Regions from separate parts of the Colwellia sp. MEBiC06753 genome, predicted to be linked through region 1. Evidence: predicted binding sites of a transcription regulator. Region 1 holds the regulator's gene; each other region holds the start of a gene.
The links. The regulator FNR, encoded in region 1, switches genes on or off when oxygen is low (the NO sensors DNR and NnrR bind a similar motif). The targets are predictions, from matches to a motif close to TTGATCTAGATCAA.

Region 1 (3,202 bases):
CAAATTGCGGTTTGTAAGAATGAGCAATTAATTGCCGCAATTTATTTATCCGATAAGCCAAGAGATGAGGCTAATTCGGTTATTGAACATTTACATCAAGCCAACATTAAAACAATCATGCTATCTGGCGATAGCCAAACAGGTTGTGAAAAAGTAAGCAAACAACTGCCATTAGACGAAGTACATGCAGGCCTTTCAGCCCATGAAAAAATGGATATTGTGCAAAAGCTGCAAGCAACAAAAACCGTTGCTATGGTAGGTGATGGTGTTAATGACACGCCAGTATTCAGTGCCGCTCATGTTTCTATCGCTATGGGCGGTGGTACAGATGTCGCGAAAAGTGGCGCAGATGCCATTTTATTAAATAATAAGCTGTCTTCTATCACAACACTGCGTAACACCAGTATTAAAACCCGACGTATTATTTACCAAAATTACTGTTGGGCAATTGGCTATAATGCTATTGTGTTGCCATTGGCTGTTTGTGGATTTATCACCCCTTACCTTGCGGTTATCGGGATGTCTGCAAGCTCGATTTTAGTGATTACCAACTCGCTGCGACTTTTAAAATCATGAGTGTTATTTACGTACTTATTCCTATTGCGATTATTTTAACCATTGTCGGGATTTACCTGTTTTTTTGGGCGGTTAAAACCGAGCAGTTTAACGATTTAGAAAAAGAAGGGTTAAGTATTTTATTTGACGATGAAAGCAAACAACAGGCCTCAGACAAGCATGCTGGTGCACAAGAGAAGCCAATTGACGCTCAAAAAAGCCACATTGAAGTTGTAGAAAACACCGCACAACAATCAGAAAAAACAACAATCAACGGTGATTCAACCAACAAATGACCTTAGATTTACTTTCCGCATTTGTTATTGGTTTACTAGGATCAGGACATTGCCTAATGATGTGTGGTGGCGTTTCAGGTATGTTGCTTTCGGCAATTCCTCAGCAAAACCACAAGCAAAAATGGCAATTTACCCTTGCCTATAACCTAGGACGCATTGCGTCTTACAGCATTATTGGCGCAATTGTCGGCTTTACCGGTTCTTTAGCAGCCAAAAGTATTGGCTTTCCTCTGCATGCATTACGGCTAATTTCTGCCATTTTTTTAATTTTACTTGGGCTCTATCTTGGTCAATGGTTAATGTTATTAACCAAAATAGAACAAGCTGGAAAATTTATTTGGCAATTTATTTCACCACTGGCCAGTAAAGTACTGCCGGTTGACTCAAATGCCAAAGCACTGGCATTAGGTATTATATGGGGCTGGTTACCCTGTGGCCTGGTTTATTCAACACTCACTTGGTCAATGGCCAGCGGCAGCATGGAAAATGGCGCCTTAATTATGGCAGCCTTTGGCTTAGGAACATTGCCGGCGCTACTGTCATTATCATTCGGCATTTTTTCAATAAAGGGGCTCTTACAGTCCAATTTATTTCGAAAAACTATGGCTATTATACTAATTGCTTATGGTTTTTACGGGGTCTTGGTTGCCTACCAAGCAATGTTTTAATATCATGGCCTTTGGCTAAACCAATTCAATTGATGAGTTAAACCTGTAAATGTCTGAATCATGTGCTCATAAAAGTCATATCCATTGTCAAAACTGTAGTATCAGCGAGTTATGCTTGCCCTTTTCACTTAATGAAAAAGAACTAGATACCTTAGACAATATCATTGATCGTAAACGCCCAATCAGAAAGGGTGAAAAAATATTCCAAGATGGTGAAGCATTGCATTCATTATTTGCCATACGTTCAGGCACATTCAAAACATTCACCATTGACTCAAGTGGTGAAGAACAAATTACCGGTTTTCATTTAGCGGGCGATTTACTCGGCTTCGACGCGCTAGCGAGTAGCGAGCACCAAAGTTTTGCGCAAGCACTAGAAACCGCGATGGTTTGTGAAATTCCTTACAATACCTTAGATGAACTTTCTAACAGTATGCCTGCGTTAAAGCGTCAGGTATTACGTTTAATGAGTAATGAGATCAGAACTGATCAAGAAATGTTATCGTTACTTAATCGCAAAAATGCCGAGCAGCGACTAGCCACCTTTTTAGCAACTCTGAGCACTCGTTATAAAGCGCGTGGCCTATCGCCAAAAGAATTTCGATTAACCATGACCCGAGGTGATATTGGTAACTATATTGGTTTAACCGTAGAAACCATAAGCCGCTTATTAAATCGTTTTCATAAAGAAGGGTTAATCAATGTCGATGGTAAACTGATTACCTTAAATGATATTGATAAGTTAAATGAAGTCGCCTTATTGAAGTAAAAATAAAAGTAAGGTGTCAACCTCCACTTTAAATCATCATATTTCCATACTATGCTTTAGTCATAATATAGCGCTTTAGTCATAATGTAACGAATGCATTTTTTGATTTAAAACAAATAATTAATTGCCAATAGCGGGCAAACTATTTAAATCAACAATGTGGCAAACGAGGCATAAATGGAAACGTATCAAAAAATACTTGTTGTAATTGATCCAACAACAGAAGATCAAAAAGCACTGAGCCGAGCAATTGAACTAGGCAGCAAAACTGGTGCAAGCATAACGGCATTTCTAAGCATTTTTGATTTCTCCTATGAAATGACCACGATGTTATCAAGTGATGAACGTGATGCGATGCGACAAACAGTGATCAATGATCGCAAGGTGTGGATTGAAGAGCAGATCAAGTCGCTTAACGCCCAACAAAACAATATTACCATTGATGTAGTCTGGCATAACCGCCCATTTGAAGCGGTTATAGATCAAGTGCTTAAGCATCAATTTGATATTGTCATTAAAGGCACCCATGAGCACGATAAATTAAAATCAGTTATTTTTACGCCAACCGATTGGCATTTATTACGTAAATGCCCTTGCCCGTTACTGTTAGTAAAAGAGCATTCTTGGCCAGACAATGGCAATATTTTAGCGGCGGTTAATGTTGGTAGTGACGAGCAAGAACACCAATCACTGAATAACATCATAACCGAAGAGGCCAAGCACCTTGCAGGCCTGATGAACGCTAATGTTCACTTAGTTAACTCCTACCCTGGCACGCCAGTTAATATTGCAATTGAAATACCAGAGTTTGATGCCAGCCAATATAACGACACTATGTTATTGCATCATAAACAAGCCATGGAAAAACATGCAAATGCATTTGGTATTGATGTCGCAAACACACATGTTAAAGA
Region 2 (3,202 bases), on a different contig from region 1:
TATTTAACTGTTTCATATAATTATTTCAGGTGCATACCGGCTATTTGATGCCAATAGCCATTGGTGTGCTTGTTATTTAGTGGAATTTTACATTCAGCCTTAAGCGCGGAAATTACTTGAAATGCAAAGTCGCCCTCAGGGTTAACCCGCATAATATCAACCAAGCCATTCATATTTTGCTGTTCATTACTCAGGTTGTAACAATCTCCCGACATGGTTTGAATGCCATTTAGCACAAATAATGAATCCCCTTCTTGGCTTTTAGTCAGACGCCCATTGGGGTAATCAATACAGCAAAGTTGACAGTCATCTTTTGCCCTGTTTTCAGAGCGAGCCGTAAAACAACGAGCAGAATATGCCAGCGGCAAATGACCATAGCTAGTGACTTCAATGTCGAACTGTTCACGTATGCCGCTTATTTGGCATTTTTCAACTATTTGCCATAACCTGTCTTGAGATAATTCAACCGGAATACACCACCTGATCATGCCCTGCTTATGTAATAAGTTTAACGAGTGATGGTTGTATAGGTTTAATGCACTACCAGCAACAAATGGTAAGCTACGCTCAGACAACAATTGCACCGCAGACATATCATTGGCTTCAACAAGATAATCGCCGTTATCACAATATCGTTTTAACTCGTTAAGTTCAGATGGGGCTTCAAGCAATACCATAGTCGATAGCACCACTTGCTTGCCCGCTAAGGTTAACTCTTTGGCAAGTGCTAAATAATCTTTACGCTTTAATTCTCTGCGTTTACTACAAACCGATTCGCCTAAATAAATAATATCGGCGTCACTAGCCTTAGCCTGCTGATAAAACGCTTCAACCTCAGCTTTCGGCCAGAAATATAAGATATTGCCTAATGAATATTTCATGCATTCCTCTACTACCAACTATTATCTTTTACAGCCAATTACTGCCAAGGTTTATGATAAGCGCCAAGCGTTGTTTGACTGCCCTCGGAAACTTCAGCCAAACTTTGTTGCCAATTGGGCGAAATAGTAAATTCTTTTTGGCTAGCGCAAGCATCAATTGCCTGACGCCAGGTGCGAGTTACCGTTTTAACGTAGGCACTACTGCGCTGGCGGCCTTCAATTTTGATCGACGCTATGCCGATATTGATTAGCTCAGGTAATAGTTCCATTGAATTTAAGCTGGTTGGCTCTTCAAGTGCATGATAACGAGAGCCATCAACATCAAAGCGCCCTTTACATAAAGTTGGATAACCAGCCGCTTCTTGTGGGGCGTATTTATCAATTAAAATATTGTTAAGACGTGACTCTAAACCGCTATCAGTTTCTTGCCAGTTAACAAATTTAGCGGGCGAGCATACACCATTCATATTCGGTGATTCGCCGGTTAAATATGAAGACAAATGACAGCGCCCTTCAGCCATAATGCACAAACTGCCGTAAGCAAATACTTCAAGCTCAACATTGGTCGCTCTTGCCAATTGTTTTACTTGGTGAATTGACAATACTCTAGGCAGTACAACGCGCTGTACATTAAAGTGCTGCTGATAATAACGAATAGCCTCGGCATTGGTTGCTGAGGCTTGCACAGATAAATGAAGGGTGAGATCTGGATAGTTGCTTGCTGCATATTCAAGTACAGAAATATCCGCAACAATTAGTGCATCAACACCAAGCGCTGCCGCTAAATCAACCGACTTTTGCCAAGTATGCCAGTGACTGCTATTGGCAAAGGTATTAATGGCGATATGAAGTTTGCGCTGATGATCACGCACATACTGCACCGCCTGCTCAAGCTTATTATCAGTAAAGTTCAGACCAGCAAAATGTCTGGCGTTGGTATCATTTTTCAAACCGATATAAACGGCATCGGCACCATTATCAACCGCGGTTTTAAGTGAAGATAAATTACCTGCAGGACACAATAATTCCATGTGCCAATCTCCAAACTTGTGCTTATGTTTGTTTACATTGTCACTATATTTGGCTTATCAACAATGCCCCAAAAGAGGTACTCCTAATGCCCTGTACCCTTTGTTTTATTTATTGATCCAACGCAAAAACTGTTCGCGTTAATTTTGCAAATATCCAGCAAGACTTTAGTTAATAGCAATAGATAATCAACATGACAGCGTTAAGTCAGCAATATTCAACAAATGGCTCAGAAAAAAACTTACAAAGTTATTCTGAAAATTTTGGACAAGCATATTCACAATCATTACCACTACTCGGCCACGCTATTGCCGATATTTTAAACTGGTTTGGTTGTCATCAAATTTATGGTGTTGGTGGCGATTTTGCCGCGAACCTTATTGCAGCTTTACAAGGTAAGATTGAGTTATCACCATCAAGTAATGAAATGCACGCGGGGTTTAACGCTTGCGGGCATGCGGAATTTAACGGTATTGGTGCAACTTTAACTACTTATACGGTTGGCAGCCTGCCCTGCACCAGTGCTGCCGCATTAGCAATTACTGAAAAGTTGCCGGTAGTTTTTATTTCTGGTGCACCGGGCGAAAGTGAAATCTCCCACCATACTGTACCTCACACCATACACCACACCATTGCCTCAGCATCTTCATGGCGGGCAGAATATGATTGCGCCTTAGATGCATTTCGCGCACTTGGTATGACCGCGGAACGATTACAAGGCGCCCGTAATCAACACCAGCCTAATATGGCGGCGGAACGATTTTTCCAATTAGTTTGTCACGCATACTTAAATAAACAGCCAGTGTTTATTGAAATTCCGAGAGATTTAATTTTTGCTCCGACACAGGCAATTCAACTGCCAGCAAGCCCTGAGCATTTGCATGGTGAAAATTATGTACTTCAAGGTGAGCAGTTAATTGCTAAGCAGATTATTCAAAAGCTGCAAAATGCCAATAATCCGCTGATCTACATTGGCGAGAATGTCCGATTAAATAAAAAACTAAAAGATTTATTACTTAAGTTCAGCCATAAGTTCAATATTCCATTTGCCACCACTTGGCTAGCTAAAGGGGTATTTGATGAATCAGAGCCATTATCTCTTGGTTGCTACAATGGCGTGTTTAGTCGGGAACCAAATCGGCAATATATTGAACACCATGTTGATTATATTTTAGAGGTAGATACCAGTATTTATTATCAAGATACTAATGCGGCATTTAATACTGGCACCCATATTGTGCATGATTTTCACAACAAAACCGTTGTTAAAGGTACGGTACAAAATCAGCAAG
Region 3 (3,202 bases), on a different contig from region 1:
CGACCAAGGGTGCCATTAGCTTGATAACCAACAAACACCACAGTATTTCGGCTGTCCCAAATTCGATGTTTAAAATGATGAGTAATGCGGCCGCCGGTGCACATACCGCTGCCGGCAATAATAATGGCGCCTTTGGTAATTTTATTTATCGCCATTGAATCATCAGCTTTAACCGTTAAATGTAACGTTGAAAGAAAGTTTTTTAATAACGTTTGTTCACCCGTACATAAAGGTTTTACCCCTTCACAATCAAGCGTAGGCAACCATTGATCGTATATTTTAGTCACTTCAATTGCCATCGGGCTATCTAGAAATATCTGCCAATTATCTAACTCACCAGCGTGTTGAAGTTTGCCTAAATACAGTAATAATTCTTGGGTTCTGCCGACAGCAAAAGACGGGATCATCACATTGCCGCCTCGCGTGTATGCGTTGTGCAAAATTTCTTTAAATTGAGCAAGGGTATCACCCATCGATTTGTGCTCTCTATCGCCGTAAGTACCTTCCATTAAAACAATATCAGCAGAGGTTAAAAACGTTGGGTCATTCATCAACAAGGTATCTTTTTTACCTAAATCGCCAGAGAACACTAGGGTTTTCTGTTTACCTTTTTCGGTAAGTTTAATTTCTGAAATTGCGGAGCCAAGAATATGACCAGCATCATAAAAACAACAGCTAGCATTTTGCGATAGGTGAAATGTTTCTTTATACGCTTTAGGTTCACACAGGGCTAAAACATCAATAACATCAGTTTTAGAGTAAATCGCTGGAATTTCTGGCTTGCCTTTTCTGCGCAACTTGCGATTCTCACGCTCCAATTCACTTTCATACAAACTCAACGCATCAAATAACATCACTGGCAATAATTGCGCTGTGGCTTGCGAGCAATAAATTTTTCCTTCAAAACCATCATGGACTAATGCCGGCAAACGCCCTGAATGATCTAAATGGGCATGAGATAAAATGACAGCATCTATTGTGCGAGGGTTAAAACCAAATTGCTCTCGACTTAGCTGTTTCCTTGAGCGGCTACCTTGATGGAGGCCACAATCAAGCAAAATTTTGCCGACTGCTGGTGAACTTAATAAATGACAAGAGCCTGTAACTTCCTGTGCTGCGCCGTGAAAAGAAATGGTAGCCATTGACGTTCCTTGAATTCAAATTGTTTATGCCATTAAGTGTAGAAGTAATCGTATCAAAGCGGGAAAAATTATTAGTGTTTCTTAATCTAAAACAAATAAATAATGTTATTTATTAATAACTAACAGCACAGCCACCTTTAAATTCATAAAAAAGCCCCGAACCATATGATTCAGGGCTTTAAAATAACCAAAGCTAAAGTCTTAGCTCAGAAAAATTACATATAAACGGTAATTATTTACGCAATTCTCTACGTAAAATTTTCCCTACGGTTGATTTTGGTAACTCTTCTAAAATCGTTACTTTCTTCGGCACTTTGTAATTGGTTAAATGCTCACGGCAATAATCAATCACCTCTTGCTCAGTAACCTGTTGTTTTAATGAAATATAAGCATGAACGGCTTCGCCGGTTTTAGCATCTTCTTCACCAATTACCGCCGCTTCTAAAATCGCAGGGTGCGAAACTAACACATCTTCAATTTCATTAGGGTAAACATTAAACCCTGAAACAATAATCATGTCTTTTAGGCGATCAACAATTTTGATGTAACCATTGGGCAAGCGTAAACCAATATCACCCGTTTTGAAAAAGCCATCACTTGAAATTGCCTTAGCGGTTTCTTCAGGCATATTCCAATAACCTTTCATAATTTGCGGGCCGCGAGCAACGATTTGACCACTTTCTCCCTCAGCTACTGGCGTGTCGTTTTCATCCCAAAACTGAATTTCAGTGTCAGGTAACGGTAAACCAACGGTTCCAATTTGTTCTTCACCTGGCGTATTAAGGGTTAAAACCGGTGAGGTTTCTGATAAACCATAGCCTTCAGAAATCGTGCAGCCCGTCACTTCTTGCCAAATACTAGCTGCAGCACTGGTTAATGCTGTACCACCAGAGACAGTTAAACTTAATTTGCTAAAGTCTAGCTCTCGAAATTCTGGCTTAGTGCACAAGCCAACAAACAAGGTATTAATCCCAGAAAAACCGGTCATACGATACGGTTTAATGGCTGCAATAAAGCCATCTAGATCACGTGGGTTAGGAATAAGTACATTTAAATTACCTTTGGACGCAAACAACAACATGTTCACCATAAACGCATAAATATGATAAACCGGTAAAGGACAGATAAATATTTCCTGCCCTTCTTTACAGTGCTCCCCTAAGCGCTGCTCTGTTTGAATAGTATTAGCAATTAAGTTGCGGTGAGTTAATTGGGCACCTTTTGAAACACCTGTAGTGCCACCGGTATATTGCAATACCGCGACATCATCAATGCTTGCTAGAGACTCGACAAGTGCCAATGACTCACCTGCACTAATTGCCGGGTTAAAACCGATTAGTGAACAGCCTGAAGCCCCACTTGCTGCTAATTCATTATCGGATAATGCATCGGCGCCAGTTAGTAAATCAGCAGCACCAGTGATAATCACATGTTCAATACCAACCTCTTGTTGTATTTCTGCAAGCTTAGGGTAAAGGTCTTTCAGAATAACAATGGCTTTGGCACCAGAGTCATTAAACTGGTGTTTCATTTCACGCGGGGTATAAAGTGGGTTGGTATTTACGACCACCAGCCCGGCTTTAAATGCTGCATAAGTGGTAATTGGATATTGGGTAATATTGGGCAGTTGAATAACAATACGATCACCGGCTTTCAACCCTAACGACTGAAAATATGCCGCAAGTGCCGTTGATTTTGCATCAATTTCGGCAAAAGTTAGCTCTTGTCCTAAACAGCTATAAGCGGCTTTATCTTTAAATTGCTGCATAGCTTCACTTAGAAAATGGCTAAGATTGTGATAGTCATTTACATTCGACTGCATGAATTCTTTCCTCATATTGGATCAATTAAAGGAAGTTACCTTCCCTTTATTTGTGCCAAGCTTACCGTTTTCTGTATAACTTGGCATTTTAATTGTTATTTTTATAACGAATAATAGTTTACTTGTTATAGTCGGCAAGGCCACTCGGTTTAATATATTTAACTTTCTTATTATCGCGCTCAGCTGCTACATGAATCATTGCTTCAATCCAGCCCGCGTCCATAATATTCAAGAAGTT
Region 4 (3,202 bases), on a different contig from region 1:
CCGTCCTCGCCCGCCTAAAAATGCCACACCTGAGCTATTAGATTATTTACGTGGCTTTAAACGCCAAGCGCTACATGCTGCGATGTTGAAACTTTATCACCCTATTACTGGTGTAGAAATGACTTGGCGCGCAGAATTGCCAGACGATTTTGTTAAACTGGTTAGCTTGCTTCAAGAAGACAATAAGCTTAATGAAGAAGAGCAATACTAAGCTCCGATTAGATCTCACTCCTATTGCGATGCCTGCCAACGTGCAGGCATTTAGCACACATAGATATTCCTCGCCATTAACGGTAGATGCACATTCACCATATAGCGCATTTAATCTAGGCGATCATGTTGGCGATAACCTTGAACGAGTCATTCAAAATCGAGAGTTGTTAAAAACGGCTCTACCAGCCAAAAGCCAAATCCAGTGGTTATCGCAGGTTCATGGCAATCAGGTTGTCGAAATCAACGAAGTACAATCACAGCCGATTATTGCCGATGCCAGCGTTACGCGAAAAAAGCATATTGCCCTGTCAATTATGACTGCGGACTGTTTACCCATTTTGTTGGCGGATAAAACAGGCACTTGTGTTGCAGCCATTCACGGCGGCTGGCGACCACTGGCACAAAATATTATTACCAATACTTTGCAGGTGATGGCTATTCAGCCTAAGGAAATTGTAGCTTGGTTAGGGCCATGTATAGGTAAAACTGCTTTTGAAGTGGGGGCAGAGGTAAAGCAAGCATTTATCAACTTGTTGCCTGAATCTGAGCAAGCCTTTATTCCATCCGATATTCCATGTGAAAATAAAGATAAATATTTCGCAGACTTACAATTATTGGCAAGGCAACTATTAGCGCGTGAAGGTGTAAATACTATTGAGCAGCTAGATGATTGCACGTACTCCATGCCTAAGCGCTATTATTCTTATCGCCGTGAAAATATTACAGGCAGAATGGCATCAGTCATTTGCCTTGTGGATTAAACGTTGGTTTACACATTATTTAATTCTTTTCTTGCTAAATTCCTTTTCAAAAACTTGTTTTAAATCAAACTTATTAACAGCGCTTTGTTGAATTTATCCACAACGCCCTTATAAATAATACTAAGTTAAGGCGTGCTTGTGCTGCCAGATAGATTATTGCGGAGAGTTAAACATGCGTTTAGACAGATTTACTCAGTCATTTCAAATGGCGATTTCAGATGCTCAGTCGTTAGCGCTTGGGCGTGATCATCAATTTATTGAACCTATTCATTTAATGCTGGCGTTAATGAAGCAAACCGGTAACAGCGTTATTCCCTTACTAAAAAGTGCCGGTGTTAATGTTAATTCATTGCAAACACAGTTAGAAAAAGCGCTCGATGGCTTAGCACAAGTTCACGGTGTTGGCGGAGAAGTACAGTTATCTTCTACAACTGGCAAGTTGCTAAATCTTTGTGATAAATACGCGCAAAAACTTAATGATACCTACATATCGTCAGATGTATTTTTACTAGCGGCACTCGAAGACACCGGTGTACTTGGTCAAACATTAAAATCACTTGGCGCAACAGAAAAGCGCTTTAAAGAAGCCATTGACCACGTTAGAGGCGGGCAAAATGTCAATGACCCAAATGCTGAAGATGTGCGTCAAGCCTTAGATAAGTTTACCGTTAATTTAACGGAGCGTGCAGAGCAAGGTAAACTAGATCCCGTGATTGGTCGTGATGATGAAATTCGACGCGCGATTCAAGTACTGCAACGTAGAACTAAAAATAACCCTGTGTTAATTGGTCATCCTGGGGTTGGTAAAACTGCGATTGTTGAAGGTTTAGCGCAACGTATTGTTGATCACGAAGTGCCAGAAGGCTTAAAGAATAAACAAGTATTATCACTTGATATGGGGGCACTGGTTGCCGGTGCCAAATATCGCGGTGAATTTGAAGAGCGTTTAAAGGCGGTGCTTAGCGAACTAGCCAAGCTTGAAGGCCAAGTTATTTTATTTATTGATGAATTGCACACTATGGTTGGCGCAGGTAAAACTGACGGTGCGATGGATGCTGGTAATATGCTAAAACCGGCGCTGGCTCGTGGTGATTTACATTGTGTTGGTGCAACGACATTAGATGAATATCGCCAATATATTGAAAAAGATGCGGCGTTAGAGCGTCGTTTCCAAAAAGTTATTGTTAATGAGCCAAGTGTCGAAGATACCATTGCCATTCTTCGAGGTTTAAAAGAGCGTTATGAACTTCATCACTCCGTAGATATTACCGATCCGGCCATTGTTGCGGCCGCAACTTTGTCGCATCGCTATATCAGTGATCGCCAATTGCCTGACAAAGCAATTGATTTAATTGATGAAGCTGCATCAAGCATTCGCTTGCAGATGGACTCTAAACCAGAAGATCTGGATAAATTAGATCGTCGTATAATTCAGTTAAAGCTAGAGCAAAAGGCGCTGGAAGGCGAGGGCGACGATGCTTCAGTAAAACGCTTAGAAGCGATCTCAGAGGAAATCACTAAACTTCAAGCTAATTATGATGAGCTTGATGAGGTTTGGACAACGGAAAAAGCAGCGTTGCATGGCACTCAAACCATCAAGGCAGATTTAGAGCAGGCACGAATTGACTTAGAAGCGGCGCGTCGTGTGGGCGACTTAAATAAAATGTCGGAATTGCAATACGGTCAAATTCCTGAGCTCGAAAAGCAATTAGATTTAGCCAGCCAAGCTGAAATGCAGGAAATGAGCTTGATTCGCAATAAGGTCACTGAAGTTGAAATTGCCGATGTTTTAAGTCGAGCAACCGGTATTCCTGTAGCAAAAATGCTTTCTGAAGAGCGCGAGAAGTTACTAGCGATGGAAGATAATTTGCATCAGCGAGTCATTGGTCAATCAGAGGCCGTGGTTGCTGTTTCCAACGCGATTAGACGCTCGCGTGCAGGCCTTGCCGACCCGAATCAACCGATTGGTTCATTCCTATTTTTAGGGCCAACTGGTGTTGGTAAAACCGAATTAACTAAGGCGCTGGCAGAGTTCTTGTTTGACACCGAAGATGCGTTAATTCGCGTAGACATGTCAGAATTTATGGAAAAACATTCTGTAGCACGCTTAGTTGGCGCTCCTCCTGGCTATGTTGGTTATGAAGAAGGTGGCTATTTAACCGAAGCCGTTAGACGTAAGCCTTATTCGGTCGTGCTACTCGATGAAGTCGAAAAGGCGCACCCTGATG

Region 2: the regulator FNR is predicted to act here: its motif matches at 2,025-2,038, upstream of ubiU (ubiquinone anaerobic biosynthesis protein UbiU).
Region 3: the regulator FNR is predicted to act here: its motif matches at 1,224-1,237, upstream of ACOB82_RS02225 (MBL fold metallo-hydrolase RNA specificity domain-containing protein).
Region 4: the regulator FNR is predicted to act here: its motif matches at 1,029-1,042, upstream of clpB (ATP-dependent chaperone ClpB).

What each region holds. Positions count from the first base shown of each region.
Region 1 is NZ_JBQMTM010000006.1:10,003-13,204, reverse strand. Features, by position in the region: gene ACOB82_RS06395 (heavy metal translocating P-type ATPase) at 1-576, shown strand, start outside; gene ccoS (cbb3-type cytochrome oxidase assembly protein CcoS) at 573-851, shown strand; gene ACOB82_RS06385 (sulfite exporter TauE/SafE family protein) at 848-1,519, shown strand; gene fnr (fumarate/nitrate reduction transcriptional regulator Fnr) at 1,569-2,288, shown strand; gene uspE (universal stress protein UspE) at 2,466-3,202, shown strand, end outside.
Region 2 is NZ_JBQMTM010000001.1:158,048-161,249, reverse strand. Features, by position in the region: gene ACOB82_RS00745 (U32 family peptidase) at 21-881, opposite strand; gene ubiU (ubiquinone anaerobic biosynthesis protein UbiU) at 920-1,912, opposite strand; gene ACOB82_RS00735 (thiamine pyrophosphate-dependent enzyme) at 2,104-3,202, shown strand, end outside.
Region 3 is NZ_JBQMTM010000002.1:76,300-79,501, reverse strand. Features, by position in the region: gene ACOB82_RS02225 (MBL fold metallo-hydrolase RNA specificity domain-containing protein) at 1-1,142, opposite strand, end outside; gene ACOB82_RS02220 (AMP-binding protein) at 1,375-2,964, opposite strand; gene ACOB82_RS02215 (2,4'-dihydroxyacetophenone dioxygenase family protein) at 3,083-3,202, opposite strand, start outside.
Region 4 is NZ_JBQMTM010000002.1:195,693-198,894, forward strand. Features, by position in the region: gene rluD (23S rRNA pseudouridine(1911/1915/1917) synthase RluD) at 1-211, shown strand, start outside; gene pgeF (peptidoglycan editing factor PgeF) at 192-974, shown strand; gene clpB (ATP-dependent chaperone ClpB) at 1,147-3,202, shown strand, end outside.